DNA from 3 places in the Methylophaga sp. F-2 genome. Region 2 is predicted to be linked to each of the others. Evidence: riboswitches for the same ligand, from Rfam matches in the RefSeq annotation. Region 2 holds a riboswitch; each other region holds the start of a gene.
What was found. Region 2 has a riboswitch for cyclic di-GMP ahead of AC13DA_RS06110 (VPLPA-CTERM sorting domain-containing protein). Riboswitches for the same ligand answer to the same signal wherever they lie in the genome.
Positions count from the first base shown of each region.

Region 1: another riboswitch for cyclic di-GMP. It lies ahead of AC13DA_RS08110 (hypothetical protein); the one in region 2 lies ahead of AC13DA_RS06110 (VPLPA-CTERM sorting domain-containing protein).
Region 3: another riboswitch for cyclic di-GMP. It lies ahead of AC13DA_RS07150 (hypothetical protein); the one in region 2 lies ahead of AC13DA_RS06110 (VPLPA-CTERM sorting domain-containing protein).

Region 1 is NZ_JBSXOF010000018.1:228,436-233,495, reverse strand. Features, by position in the region: gene AC13DA_RS08125 (acyltransferase family protein) at 1-453, opposite strand, end outside; gene AC13DA_RS08120 (undecaprenyl-phosphate glucose phosphotransferase) at 630-2,039, shown strand; cyclic di-GMP riboswitch class I at 2,270-2,355, shown strand; gene AC13DA_RS08115 (hypothetical protein) at 2,393-2,881, shown strand; cyclic di-GMP riboswitch class I at 3,066-3,144, shown strand; gene AC13DA_RS08110 (hypothetical protein) at 3,180-3,698, shown strand; gene AC13DA_RS08105 (polysaccharide biosynthesis/export family protein) at 3,828-4,379, shown strand; gene AC13DA_RS08100 (hypothetical protein) at 4,398-5,060, shown strand, end outside.
Region 2 is NZ_JBSXOF010000016.1:378,008-383,067, forward strand. Features, by position in the region: gene AC13DA_RS06100 (YdbL family probable chaperone protein) at 1-178, shown strand, start outside; gene rlmD (23S rRNA (uracil(1939)-C(5))-methyltransferase RlmD) at 264-1,598, shown strand; cyclic di-GMP riboswitch class I at 1,822-1,899, shown strand; gene AC13DA_RS06110 (VPLPA-CTERM sorting domain-containing protein) at 1,917-2,522, shown strand; gene AC13DA_RS06115 (DNA alkylation repair protein) at 2,576-3,685, shown strand; gene AC13DA_RS06120 (SulP family inorganic anion transporter) at 4,159-5,060, opposite strand, start outside.
Region 3 is NZ_JBSXOF010000018.1:13,760-18,819, reverse strand. Features, by position in the region: gene rpiA (ribose-5-phosphate isomerase RpiA) at 115-795, shown strand; gene AC13DA_RS07160 (peroxiredoxin) at 861-1,376, opposite strand; gene AC13DA_RS07155 (Gfo/Idh/MocA family protein) at 1,538-2,545, shown strand; cyclic di-GMP riboswitch class I at 2,761-2,843, shown strand; gene AC13DA_RS07150 (hypothetical protein) at 2,871-3,374, shown strand; cyclic di-GMP riboswitch class I at 3,772-3,854, shown strand; gene AC13DA_RS07145 (hypothetical protein) at 3,881-4,378, shown strand; gene AC13DA_RS07140 (PA0069 family radical SAM protein) at 4,471-5,060, opposite strand, start outside.

The DNA of each region.
Region 1 (5,060 bases), on a different contig from region 2:
TGCAAATAAATAGAACTGTTCTTCAGCATTGACACTCCAAAAATGATTTCCGGTTCCATCCAGAGGCATCATATCTTTGTATTCGAGTAGCTGCGGCGGTCCAAAGATATTATAGACAAAGGTGAGTTTGTATAGGATGAACTCAAACCATTTAATATTAACCGGATCTTTTAATAGACTAACAAGAATGATTAGTGATAGAGCAGCAAAATAAGGAATCCATATTCTGATTGCTCTATTGAAATAAAATCGAGGTAAGTCTTCCGTTTTACTTCTCAGTAAAATCCCCCCTATCAACCAACCACTCAAAGCAAAGAAAACATCAACAGCGATACTTCCACTTGGATCCCAATTGATTAGGCCATCATGGTAAAACATTACGATACTTGCAGCGATAAATCTTACATAGTCAAAATACGGATAATATGTTTTAAGTTTGGGATTTGTTCTCATTTATAAGTTCTTTATACTGTAATGATATGGAAGATGTAACTCGTCTAATAGTATTTAGATAAACAATTAGATGATACAACAAGTGACCAGCCAGAAAAGATTCAATATTTTGATATCAATACTCTGACGTAATTACTGTATTATTGCCAGCAGAATCTGGAATTGGAAAGGAACAAATGGCTCAAGGCAGGATCAGACAATACGATGCAAAAATTAATGCGATATCACGCCTGATTGATAGTGGCATTATCCTGCTTACCTTTTTGGCCTTATTTGATATTTTTAAGGCGGGATGGGATGTCCTTTACATATGGAGCCTCTTATTCGCTATTTTATTGTTTAATTTCTTTGCCGAATCTCAAGATGCCTATCGTTCATGGCGAGGTACTGCATTGCGAGAAGAAGTCTCGGCAGTTATGTTTTCATGGTTTACCAGTGTTTTCATTCTAGTAATGATTGATATCTTTTTCATTCACTCTGGTAGTTATCTTGATAGCTTTGTTTTTTTATGGTTTTTATTGACGCCAATTGAATTAATTTCCTGGCATGCCATTGTAAGAACATCATTGGCAATCCTCCGTGCACGTGGTGTAAATACCAGAAACGTTGCTATCGTTGGTGAAACAACATTAGGTAAACGCCTGGAGCGTGCATTTAATGAAATGGACTGGTCAGGATTCAGATTGGTCGGTTATTACGATGACCGATCACAAAAACGTGTTGAAACAGAGCCTAACTTAGTCGTCACCAACAAAAACGTGGGTGACTTCAACCAGCTGATTGAAGACTGTAAAGCAGGCAAAGTGGATACGGTATACATTACCCTTGCTATGTCAGCCGAGCATAGAATACGGCATATAACTGAGCTATTGGCAGATAGCACGGCATCAGTATACTTAGTACCAGACTTGTTCACGTTCAATCTTCTCAATTCACGTTGGGTGGATTATCAGGGCATCACGGCTATTTCAGTTTATGAAACGCCCTTTGCTGGTATCGACAGTATATTGAAACGATTAGAGGATATTATTCTCAGTATTATTATCCTGGCAATTATCGCTATACCCATGTTAATTATTGCAGCTGGGGTGAAGTTCACATCTAAAGGTCCTGTATTTTTCAAACAGACACGTTATGGCGTGGATGGTGAAAAAATTAAAGTATGGAAATTCCGTACAATGACTGTCACGGAAGATGGTGAAAAGGTCACACAAGCTCAGAAGAATGACAGCCGAATTACCCCTTTTGGTGGTTTCCTGCGTAGAACGTCTCTTGACGAGCTTCCACAATTTTTTAATTCTCTGGGTGGGTCGATGTCCATCGTTGGTCCACGGCCACATGCTGTAGCACATAATGAGCAATATCGTGCACAGATTCAGGGATATATGCTGAGACATAAAGTTAAACCGGGCATTACCGGATTAGCACAAATTAATGGTTTTAGAGGGGAAACAGATACGTTGGATAAAATGCAGGGACGTGTGCATTATGATCTCAAATATATTCAGAACTGGTCGCTATTACTAGATCTTGAGATTATTTTTTTAACACTGTTCAAAGGGTTTGTCGGTAAAAACGCCTACTAATTGTCTGTTTAGTTTTAATTAGTAATGTTACTTACTAAATATACTTGTTACTTACCTTGAGACACAGTATCATATCCATACTGTTAAGGTATCGGTGTAAAGCATATACACTAGATAATACTAGTTATCTTAAATATCTTAATAGCAATCAGAACAATAGACATCAACGGTGATGGCTTTGTAGCAAGATCATAATATGGTCTTACACAATGTCGGCGTGTTTGATGTTGTGTAATTAAAGCCAAACTCGCTGTGAGGCGGGGTCGGAAAGCCACAGATCTTTAAATCTACATTTAAAGATGGCTGGGTTGCATTGCTTGTTTTTTCGAATTCTTATGCATAAGGAAATTATTATGAAAAAAGCGATGCTATTTATCGTAGCTTTATTGTTTTCAGTAAGTGTTAACGCAGCGACGTTATCTCTGACTGAAGCTGGTTCAACTATCGCAAGTCAAAGTGCTGATGTTACCTCTGGGTCTGTTGTGTTAGGTAGTGGTACTGTTTCTTCAAAAAGTACTTGGAGTTCAGCATTTTCACTCACAACTGATACAGATACACCTGTTGTAATCGCATGGTCATTTAACCCTGCAATTAAAGGTGCAACATTAGTTTTTGGTACATTGGGTGACACTGTGTCATATGCAATTACTGAAGACTTCAGCTTCACAGCTATGTTGACAGCAGGTACTAGCTACATCCTGAGTATCATTGATGCGACATCAGGCGTAGTTAAATATGACGTTTCAGTATCTGCAGTACCTGTTCCAGCTGCATTATTCTTGTTTGCCCCTGCTTTATTAGGCTTTTTGGGTCTGCGTAGAAAAACAGCTGTTGCAGCATAAAAACAATGTTTTTGATAAAAAAGGGAGCTTAGGCTCCCTTTTTTATATCCATTAGCGAATTGATTTTAAATTCCAATAGCAAAATTGTACCAAGGTACAATAGACACGGGTGGACAATGCTCCATATCATTCACTCATCTGAAAAAGTCAGATAGGTGATTATCATATCTTATGGATATGGTAATTTAACAAAAGCCAAACTCGTCGTGAGGCGGGGTCGGAAAGCCACAGATCTTTAATTTAAAGATGGCTGGGTTGCATTGCTTGTTTTTTCAACTTATGCATAAGGAAGTTTATTATGAAAAAGGCGATGCTATTTTTAGTAGCTCTCATGTTTTCGGTTGGTGTCAATGCTGCAACATTGACTCTTACTGGTATCGGATCAAGTGGCGCAACACAATCTGTTGATGTAAATAACAACAGTACTGTACTCGCTGGTGGTACTGTAGGTGAGGTTGGTAACTGGTATTCACAATTTGATCTTACCTCTGATACAGCTACCAACGTGAAAATTGAATGGTCTTTCAATCCATTCACAGCTTTAACAGGCGCAACAGTAAAATTCGGAGAAATCACCGGCCCTAACGGCAGTTACTTACCAGGTGCACAAACCTTTGTTATCACTGGTGATTTTAGTTTCACTGCATTTTTAGCTGCGAACGTTTTCTACGGTTTAGATATTATTGATGCTGCATCTAACATTTTGAAATATGATGTATCAGTATCTGCTGTACCAGTACCAGCCGCATTATTCTTGTTTGCTCCGGCCTTATTAGGTTTCTTAGGGCTTAGAAGAAAATCAGCAGTTGCTGCATAAGAACTAAGATTTAAGTTAACAGTAACTTAACTGTTACAAATTGAAAGGGAGCAAAAGCTCCCTTTTTTTTTGAAAAATAGAGTGTTAATATCAATTTTGAATGTTAATTATAGATAAGGATTTTCCCTCATGCTTAAGCGCTTCCTTGTACTTTTTGTTGCACTTTTTTCTCTATTTTCTTCAACGACGTTTGCTGCAGAACGCTATTTATTGAATTCAGGCGACGTCTTAGACATTTCAGTATGGAATGAAGAGTCTTTGCAAAAACAAGTAACGGTCCTGCCTGATGGAGTTATCACCTTTCCTTTAGCAGGCGAAGTTGTCGCTAAAGAAAAAACGGTGGCAGAAGTTGAAGAAGAATTAACTAAAAAACTCAGTGAATACCTGGCAGATCCGGTTGTTACGGTCTCTGTCACAAATGTTGAAGGTAATAGAGTTCATATTTTAGGGAAAGTACTCAACCCAGGCTCTTTTGTGATGAATCAACCGTTAGACGCCATGCAAGCGCTAAGTTTAGCCGGTGGTTTATCGCCTTATGCAGAAGAAAACAACATTATCGTGCTTCGCAGAGATGGGGCTAAGCAACAAGTCTTACCCGTGAAATATGCAGAGATAAAAAAAGGCAAAGCACTAAATACCAACATTACATTGGAAAGTGGCGACGTTATTATCGTACCTTAAGCAAAATAGCCGAGACACATGTCCATGAGAAAATATATTCCGCTATTATTGCCTTGCCTGCTGATAAATACAGCATCAGCAGCAGAATGGGTATTTAATGCACAGGCTGATCCTAAGTTTAAATATGACGATAATGAGCTACTTCGTGAAGATAGATTAGATGATTTCAGTTTAAATATTGATCCTACACTAAGCTTAACGCGATCATTAGAAAACTCAACATCAGAAGTTCGTTTAGGTTATAGAATAAGCAGATATCAAGATCTAAAAGACCTCGATAAAGAAAATCCCTTCGCCAGTTTTAGTACCTCTTATGCTAATGAGAGAAGTACCTATGGTCTCAATTTAAATTATGCAGAACGTGAATCACGCGATATTGCAGAAGAAGATACGGCCGATTTTAGTAACACATCCACCACAATTACGAAAAGTATCTCGCCATCATATAGCTACAGATTGACGGAATTAGACACAATAAGTTCTAGCTTCTCATACCAAACTCGAAAACAGTCAGATTCAGGAAGCAATAACACTATACTGGGTTCATCGTCTAACCTAACAGATAATGAAACGGCTAGTCTTAACCTGGCCTGGCAACATCAATATACAGAACGGTTAAACGCGGGTTTGTCAGTCAGTTATGTTAACTATCAAGCTGAGTCTGACAGACTGGATAATGAA
Region 2 (5,060 bases):
AAATAGTCTGATTGCCGCCGAAAATAATGATCGTAAAGCGCTCTATGCTGAAATCGCCAGAGCAAACGGGCATCCGGAATGGCAAGATGATATCCAACAAACCTTCGCACAGCGCTGGATTAGTAATGCAGCAAAAGGCTGGTGGTATCAGCAAGGTGGTAGCTGGAAACAAAAATAAATACAGCAGATTGATTATAATAATGACGTCCAGTGGCGTGAAAGCGTCACTGGACTTTTTATTTTTCAGAGATAAGAGATAAAAGATGGCAAGACGTAGCCGCAGACAAAGAATACCGCAAGAACCCGTTACAGCAGAGATTGAGTCGTTATCACACGATGGTAGAGGCATCGCTCGAATTGAAGGTAAAACCGTTTTTGTGGATGGCGCCTTAGCCGGAGAAAAAGTGAACTTTCAATATAGCCGGGTTCACAAAAAATATGATGAGGCACGCACGGTAGAAGTATTGTCTGGCGCGGATGATCGCGTAGCAGCAAAATGTCAGCATTTTAGTATTTGTGGTGGCTGCAGTTTGATGCATATGTCACCTGAAGCACAGTTGGCTCATAAACAAGCCACATTGGCTGAACACTTCACTCACTTTGGTAACTTAAATCCTGAACAATGGTTAGCGCCTTTAACCGGTCCATTATGGGGATATCGTCGTAAAGCACGTTTAGGCGTGAAGTATGTCGCGAAAAAAGAACAGGTTCTGGTCGGTTTCAGAGAAAAGTCTTCACCTTATATTGCCATGCTAGAGCAATGTGAGGTCTTAGATCCTCGCGTGGGTCATCGTTTAACGGATTTAGCGTCATTAATTGCTGGGCTTGAAGCCTATAATCGTATCGCTCAGATTGAAGTGGCGATGGATGATGAGCATGTGGCGTTAGTTTTTCGCAATCTTGATGCATTATCTGAGACGGATAAAAATGCATTGATTCGCTTTGGTCAAAGCAATAATTTATGGATCTATCAGCAACCGGGTGGTCCGGATACGGTCTCCTTATTATGGCCTGAGTCAGCTCAGCTCAGTTATGCGCCGGAAGCAGGGTTGAACTTACAGTTTGATCCGAGCGATTTTACTCAGGTGAATGCCGGTATTAATGAAAAAATGATCCAGCGAGCCATGAACTTACTGGACGTACAAGCTGATGATCGTATTCTGGATCTATTCTGTGGCTTAGGTAACTTCACTTTACCTTTAGCTAGACGCGTTAATGAAGTGGTTGGTGTCGAAGGTGATGCGGCTCTGGTGCAACACGCTAAAAATAATGCACAACTTAATGGCTTAAAGAATGCTGAGTTTGAACTGGCCGATCTGACACAAACCGAGCTCAAAGATTATCCTTGGGCGGAAAAAGGCTTTAATAAAATTCTGCTCGATCCGCCCAGAAGTGGGGCGTTTGAAGTTTTACATCAACTCGCTGCATTAGGTGCTGAGCGCCTGGTGTATGTGTCTTGTAATCCGGCGACATTGGCACGTGATGCGGGTGAGCTGGTGAATCAGCATGGCTATATTATGGAAGCAGCAGGCATTATGGATATGTTTCCTCACACAACACACGTTGAGTCGATAGCCGTTTTTACAAAAAAACGTTAAAAATTTTATAACTAGTACCAAGGTACAATTGTCCTGATCAAAACTAAGGTAATACAATGCATCGCACTGGGAGTTATTCCCATGTTTTTATCAAATATTAAGGGTGGTATTTGATAAAAAAGTCTGTAGATGGCTGATTAATTTTACGTTTTAGTACCAAAGTACAATTGTTCAGCTAATGACGAATCACTAATATGTATTCTGCAGGTAGTGATTGCATATTGAACAGTTAAGCCAACCTTGGTGTGAGCCATGTGACGGAAAGCCACGGATCTTTTTTAAAGATGGCCGGGTTGCATAGTAAATAAGGATAATTCTATGAAATTTTACAAATCGGCTATGTTAGTAGCTGCTATGTTGCTAGGTTTTTCAAGTGTTGCTTCAGCAACGTTTTATCATGGTGGGCATCATCATGGAGGTTGTGGTAATGATGGTTCAACATGTGATAACCCTCAAGCTTATTCAACGACATTAAACGCTAAAGTAACTAACGAAGATCATGATTACTGGGGAACTTTCTGGGACTCTTCAGAGGCGTATATGAGCTTTGAAGCCATCAATGAGCCTACTTTAGAAATTACTTCGGCTACTTTATCAGTTAAATCAAATGCCAACGGTTCATGGTTCTCTGATGGTTTATGGACATTAGATAATTATTTCCCATACCTGACATACGTTGGTAAATTAGATGGTGGCGTTGATGTATTTCAACTAAGTTCAAACTTATTTGACGAAGTGCTTGCTGGTATCACCTTCAAAGCTATTTTTGATAAAATAAAAGAAGATGTTTTCTGGGCTGAATTAACAGTGGATGGTACATACTGCCCACCTGTAAGTGAAGTACCTGTTCCAGCAGCATTATGGTTATTTGGTTCTGGTTTGATGGGCTTTACAGCGATGCGCAGACGTAAAAAAACTGCCTAAGCTAAGACAGAATACCGTATGATAAAAGCCGCGATTCCATCGCGGCTTTTTTTATGGCTGAACAACTCAAAAATAAACTCAATACTGCAGCAGTTCATGAGCTAGGTTCACTGATTCATTCAGTGTGGCCAGACTTTGCTGTGACAGATTTTATTCAGACGGCCTCACTCAAACTGGATGAGCTGGAACTCAAAGCACGTGCAGACTATCTTGCTAAGAGTTTGCATGTCTACCTGCCTGATGATTATGTCGATGCGATAGCTATTCTGTTACAGGCTGCTGAATACCTTAGAGAAGAACAGTTTTCTGGTTGGGCACATTATTTAGCCTGGCCATTAATTGACTATGTCGCTATATATGGCATCAACCACCTCCATGTTTCTTTTGCTGCATTAGAAAAATTAACCCCATTATTTACCAGCGAGTTTGCCATTCGGTTTTTTCTGTTGGCGCATTTTGAAGAAACCTATTTGCAAATGCTGCAGTGGGCTGAACATGAGAATGAACATATCAGGCGATTAGCCTCTGAAGGCATTCGACCACGTTTACCTTGGGCACCACAATTAACTGATTTACGTGATGACCCAACACCAATATGGCCGATTCTTGAGAAGTTAAAAGGTGATCACAGCCTCTATGTCAGGCGTTCTGTTGCTAATAACATCAATGATATTAGTAAGGATCATCCTCAAATGGTGATTGATATTTGTTCAGAGTGGAAACAAGCAGCTTCACAAAACATAAACTGGGTGATTCGCCATGGTTTACGGAGTTTGGTGAAACAGGGAAATGCTGATGTTTATCCGCTGTTAGGTTTTAGTCAGTCGGTGGATATTGAACAGCCATTACTTCGTCTTTCCCATAGCCGATTATTATTAGGGCAGACGCTGGTGCTGGATTTTCGTTTACGAAGCAAGCAGGCGCAGTATGTAGTACTAGACTACCGGATACGTTTTGTTGGGGCTGCTGGAAAAATGACGAGAGAAAAAGTCTTTAAATGGAAAAATATACGTTTAGCAGAAGGCGAATATCTCCACATGCAAAAACGACATACTTTACAGAAGATATCGACCAGAAAATATTACCCGGGCATACACGAGGTTGAGTGCCTATTGAATGGCCAGTGTATTGCCCGGGCGAGTTTTGAGTTGCTTATGCCCTAAAGGCATTAAGACATGATAAGGCCATAGGCAACCAAGGCAAGCCAAGCAACTGACATCACACAAATTAATGCGGCAAAGTTATCATGAATATAGTGTTCAATTTTTTCCATCATCGTCTCCTCACTGAGAATATTGTGCTGTTTTAAAACAGCGTGAGGTTATTATTCGCCTGGCACAGATATTAGGCATTGACCTAGATCAAAAATGAATAACTTGTCGAATGAAAATAAATTTGGACATAAAAAAAGCCAGTCGATGACTGGCTTTTTAACGATACCGCTGATCGGCTTAGTTGTTATATAGGCCGAAAGCAATCAGTGACAACCAAAAAACAGTAAAGCCAAGAATAATATGTGGAAATTTTTCTATCAGCAGTTTATCAATTTTTTTTAACATGTTTTTTTCTCGTAGTTCAATAGGTTATACAATTTTTAGCTTATTATTATGGGCTTAAGATAGCAGTTATTTCACTTTTATGCCAGCTTATCATCAGCAATATGATAGTGCGGATCTTCCATCACATTCACTTCAATCAGATCAGCTGCATTGTTGAGTAATTGTTTACACTCTTCACTTAAATGCCTTAAATGCAGCGTTTTTCCAGCTTTGATGTAACGTTCTGCCAGTGAGTCAATCGCTTCAATGGCTGAATGGTCGTAAACGCGCGAGTTTTTGAAATCAAGAATGATGTCGTCAGCATCATCATTTTTCGGATCAAATAAGTCATTGAAGTTACGGACTGAGCTAAAGAATAATGGCCCGTTCAATTCATGAACGATAGAACCTTGTTCATTTTTATAACTTTTCAGATAAATGTGTTTGGCGTGTTGCCATGCAAATACCAGCGCCGACATGATAATGCCAGTAATTACCGCGATAGCCAGATCAGTAAAGACGGTAATAACGGCGACGGAAATACCGATAATGGCATCAGGTAATGGGATACGTCCAAGCAAACGGAAACTGGCCCATTCAAACGTACCTAATACCACCATAAACATGACGCCTGTCAAAGCCGCAATCGGAATGATTTCGATAAGTGGCGATGCAAACAGAATAAAGCACAACAAAAACAGCGCGGCAGAGATACCGGATAATCGACCACGGCCGCCGGAGTTAATATTGATCATACTTTGACCAATCATCGCACAACCGCCCATACCACCAAAAAATCCTGTGACTGTATTCGCCACACCTTGGCCAATACATTCTTTATTGGGGCGGCCAGTGGTTTCTGTGATTTCATCAATGAGAGTGAGGGTTAGTAAGGACTCTGTTAAACCAATAAACGCTAAGATAAAGGAGTAGGGGGCAATAATCAGTAATGTTTCCAAGTTGAAGGGGACCATCGGAATACTGAACTCTGGAAGGCCGC
Region 3 (5,060 bases), on a different contig from region 2:
TAGTGCGTGCAGAACACGATGAAAGAACCATCAACCATATGGATTGTCCGTTTTTTTATCTGTCATTGCTATGTAAGCTGAACAGTATTTACGGATGGCATAAGGAGTTTGTCTATGGCTATGAATCCAAAACAACGAGTAGCACTGCATGCAGCCAATTTAGTTGAGCAGAATATGATAGTGGGATTGGGCACTGGTTCCACCGCCAATTTCTTTATTGAAGCTCTGGCAAAACGCTGTAAGACTGAAAAACTAACTATTCATACCGTGAGTAGTTCTGCGATTAGTGAGATTAAAGCGCGTGAAGCGGGATTGCCCGTGCTGTCTATTGCAGAACTTGATGCGCTGGATATGTATGTGGATGGTGCCGATGAGGTCACACCGGATCTTACTTTATTGAAAGGACGCGGTCAGGATTTAGTGAATGAAAAATTGTTAGCTTCAGCAGCGGATCAATTTTTTGTTTTAGTTGATGAGTCAAAACTGGTCGAGCATATCGGACAAAACTTTCCGATTCCGGTGGAAGTCATGCCTCAGGCATGGCGTTTGGTTCTGACCCAGCTTAAACAACAAGGTGGTCAAGGCCAGCTTCGACTAAATGCCTCGGGGGATAATGTTGCTGTTACAGCAAGTGGTAGTCTGGTGCTTGATATGCAATTTAAACAAATGGATAGCTTAGAGCTAACCATGATTCTGGATACCATTCCCGGCATAGTCGAGCATGGGATTTTCAGTGACACCGCATCAGCCATTTTTATTGGTGGTGAATTTGAGGTGGAAGAACACTGGCGATAACGTTAGCCATCAGTGAATGAGAAAGGGGAGTGAAACTCCCCCAACTCAAATATTTGTGATGTTGCTTAGGATTTTTTTAGTTCATCCAAAATGGTTTCTGCTTTAGATTTACCAAACTCGCCTGAGCCTTCAACGCCGATATAAGTCACCACACCATCTTTCAGGATGCAGGCAAAGCGATAACAACGTACACCCATTCCTCCGGCAGTTAAGTCTCTATCTAAGCCCATGGCTTTGGTCAGCTCGGCACTACCATCAGCCATCATTCTGACCTTGCCTTCATTATTTACTTGTCGGCCCCAGGCGCCCATGACAAAAGCATCGTTAACAGCCATGCACCAGATTTCATCGGCGCCAGCCGCTTTGATCTCATCTGCTAATCGGATAAAGCCAGGTAAGTGTTCTTCAGAGCAGAGTGGGGTGAATGCACCCGGAACACCGAAAAGAACAATGGTTTTTCCTTCAGTCAATGATTGAACATTCTGTGGTTGAGGGTTGACAGGGCAGCCACTGCTCGCCGAAAAATCAACACACTCAGAAAGTGTCGCTGCGGGAATTTTCTGTCCAACTTCGATTGTCATAATTGCTCCTTAATCCGTTATTTTTATTTACAGGGTGTCTAGCATAAGGCAATCGCTGACAGATAAAAACACTATGAAACATGCGGTTTTATGAGTTTGGAATTGTGCTGTCGAGTCGATATCATGGTGATCACTAAATTGAATTAAAGGGATATAAACACATGGCTGAAAAACAATTACGCTGGGGAATTTTAGGTGCTGCTCGTGTTAACGAAAAACTACTGCCCGCTATTGTTGAAGCAGCTAATGCGGAGCTGGTAGCTATTGCCAGTCGTCGTCCTGGGGCGGCGGCAGAAGTGTTGCAAAAACTGGCACCACAACAAACGTCGGTAGAAACGCTGGATGATCCGGAAGCATTACTTTCTCATCCAAATATTGATGCCATCTATCTACCGATGTCGAATGAAGAACATGCCGAGTGGGCACTCAAAGCCATCAATCATGGTAAACATGTGTTGATCGAAAAACCGATGGCGCTGACAGTAGCCGATATTGACGCCATTGAAGCCGCTGCAAAAGCAAATAATGTAACAGTCATGGAAGGCTTTATGTATATCTTCCATCCTCAGCATGAGTATGTAAGACAGTTAATTAATGACGGCAAGGTCGGTGACGTGCGTACGGTAAAAACGGCGTTTGCATTCCCGATGAAACCAGCGCGAATGTATCGTATTGATCGTGATATCAATGATGGTGGCGGTGCTATGTGGGATATTGGTCCTTATGCCATTCATACGGCAAGATTGTGGTTTGATAATGAGCCTGTCGCTGCCATGGCAATGGCTAAGCTTAATGACAGTGGTGCTGATGTTAGCTTAAGCGGGGTGTTTGATTTTGATGATGGTAAGTTTGCTCACTTTGAAATGAGCTTTGAACATGCCAGACGAAGTGAATATGAAATTATTGGTACCAAGGGTGGCATTAAATGTCACACCGTTTGGCAACCTGAAACTGAAGAAGCCACGATTAGCTGGTGGAATGATGAAGAAGAACAAACCGTATTAATACCAAAGGCTAATCATTTTAACCTGGAAATAGAACACTTCTCTGGTTGCATCTTAGAAGGGAAAGCCCCCAAACTGTCATTAGCTGATGCCAGATATAATTGTGCCGCAATTTGTGCTGCCATTGCCTCCGTTCGACAGTCAAAAAAAATCTACATTGATTGAGTCTATGAAGTAAATTGCAAATCCCTCACAGCACCATTTAGTTGAATAGTAAAAATTTTCAAACATAAACGAACATTTGTACATGCACTTTTAATTAAGGCCTAATTAATGGTAGGGTAAATTAACAACAATGTTTGTTGTTATATATAACTTGTTGTCTATGTACTTTCGTACAATCAATTCAACAGTTATCTCGACTCAACACATTCGTGATGGGTTGTTATAGCCAAACTTGTCGTGAGGCAAGGACGGAAAGTTACAGATCTTTAATCTTTACAAAGATGGCTGAGCTGCATTGCTTTGTAACAATCAAGGAGTACCAGATATGAAACAAGCGATGCTATTCACAATAGCTTTATTTGCTACAACATCAATTAACGCAGCTACACTAACTATTCAGCCTACAGGCTCAACTAATGCCACTCAGACAACGTCTGTAGATACGGGAACCACGGTATTGGGTAGTGGTACAGTTACTAGTGGTGACGAACCATGGAGTTCTACCTACGACGTTACTACAACGGATGATACATCTACCGTTATTGAGTGGTCATTTAACCCAGTAGCGGCACTCACTCAAGCTACTCTCTCGTTTGATAATGGTGTTGACCCTGTCCAAATATTTGATATTTCAGGCGATTTCAGGTTCACAGGTTTACTCTATGCTGGAACAGTTGCCTCTATTGACCTACTCAACGGCAATAGAAATGTATTCAAATATGATGTCTCACTTCAGTCCGTTTCTGAAGTGCCTGTTCCTGCTGCATTTTTTCTTCTAGCACCGGCCTTATTAGGCTTTATTGGCCTTCGTAGAAAAAGCGCACTTTAGTGTGGAAGGTCTGAACCATCTGATGGAAGACATTTCGATATCTAATTTAGATGTCGAATGTCAGCAAAAAGCCGTGGTTGATACTACGGCTTTTTTATTGTGTAAGCGATTTGAATCAAGACGAATGAGTTTGTAGAACTTTCATCTGGAATTCACAGTTACTACTATGTTTTCGTTCGCTGGCTTTAGCGGTAAAAAATATCAACTAAATTGGACAGACTTAAAATTCACAACCAGTTCACAGTTTTATTGTGATAATGTTCACGCGATCAGACAAATGCTGTGAGTTACGTCCCAGATTTAACTAATAGAGCTGGTAGTCTCCTACTGTGATTTGTACTATCGACTCGTCTGAAATGGTTCAGACGAACACATCATTAAAAGTCTTAATAATGTGATTTTTTAAAGCCAAACTCGTCGTGAGGCGGGGTCGGAAAGCCACGGGTCTCTGGTTTGATTGGAGATGGCTGGGTTGCATTGCTTCATATATTAAATAGGAATTTATTATGAAAAAAGCGATGCTATTTGTTGTAGCTCTTTTGTTTTCGGTCAGTGTTAATGCCGCTACGTTGTCTATGTCTACTGCTGGTTCTTCTTTTGACCAGGATGTCGATGTATCAAACGGTAGTGTAGTTTTAGGTGGTGGCACAGTAAGTGAAGGACCTGGTACATGGTTCTCACAGTTTGATGTTAGTACAGACGCTGATACAGCTGTTAAAGTTGAGTGGTCGTTTAATCCTACTAGTTCATTAGCAGGGGCCACATTAAGATTTAACAACGGTGTTGATGGTATTCAGTTGTTTAACATTACCGGTGACTTTAGTTTTACAGCAATGATTTACCAAGGGTACACAGCATGGGTTGACATCATTGATGCAACTAGAAATGTATTTAAATATGATGTTTCTGTGTCAGCTGTACCAGTACCTGCTGCATTGTTTTTATTCGCACCAGCCCTATTAGGTTTCTTGGGTCTGCGTAGAAAAACAGCAGTAGCTGCATAAAACTTGAAGTAAAAAATCAAGTTAACAATTGTTAGTTAGATTGAAAGGGGAACTTCGGTTCCCCTTTTTTATGGCTACTAAATATTTTCTTTTTAAAACAAGCTCATTTGCTTTGTTGGTTTATGAAATAAGTCGGTTCTCAGAACCGCTGGAGACTTGTTTAATGGGTATTTCTTGACCGCAACTTCGAATCGTTTTTTGATCATTTCTGCATATAGCCCCTGACCTTCAAGCCTGTAACCAAACCTTGGATCATTTGTTTTGCCATTTCTGGAGTCTTTAATACGATTTATGACATGCTCTGCCTTGTCAGGATAATGAGTATGTAGCCAATCATTAAAGAGGGGGCTGACCTCTCTTGGTAATCTAACGAAAATATAGTCTATATTTTCAGCCCCTGCTTGTGCCGAAGCATCAATAATATTTTCTAGTTCTGTATCAGTCAGAACAGGAATGACTGGGGCAATAAGCACAGATACAGGAATTCCATTTGCCTTCAATGTCTCAACTGTTTGCAGTCGACGTTGTGGACTGCTGGCGCGAGGTTCGAGTTTCCTGGCAAGTGTTTTATCCAGTGTTGTAATGGATAGATGAACATTTACCAATTGCTTCTCAGCGAGCTGTTTGAGTAAATCAACATCACGTTCTATCAATGAAGATTTAGTCACAATATTAACTGGAT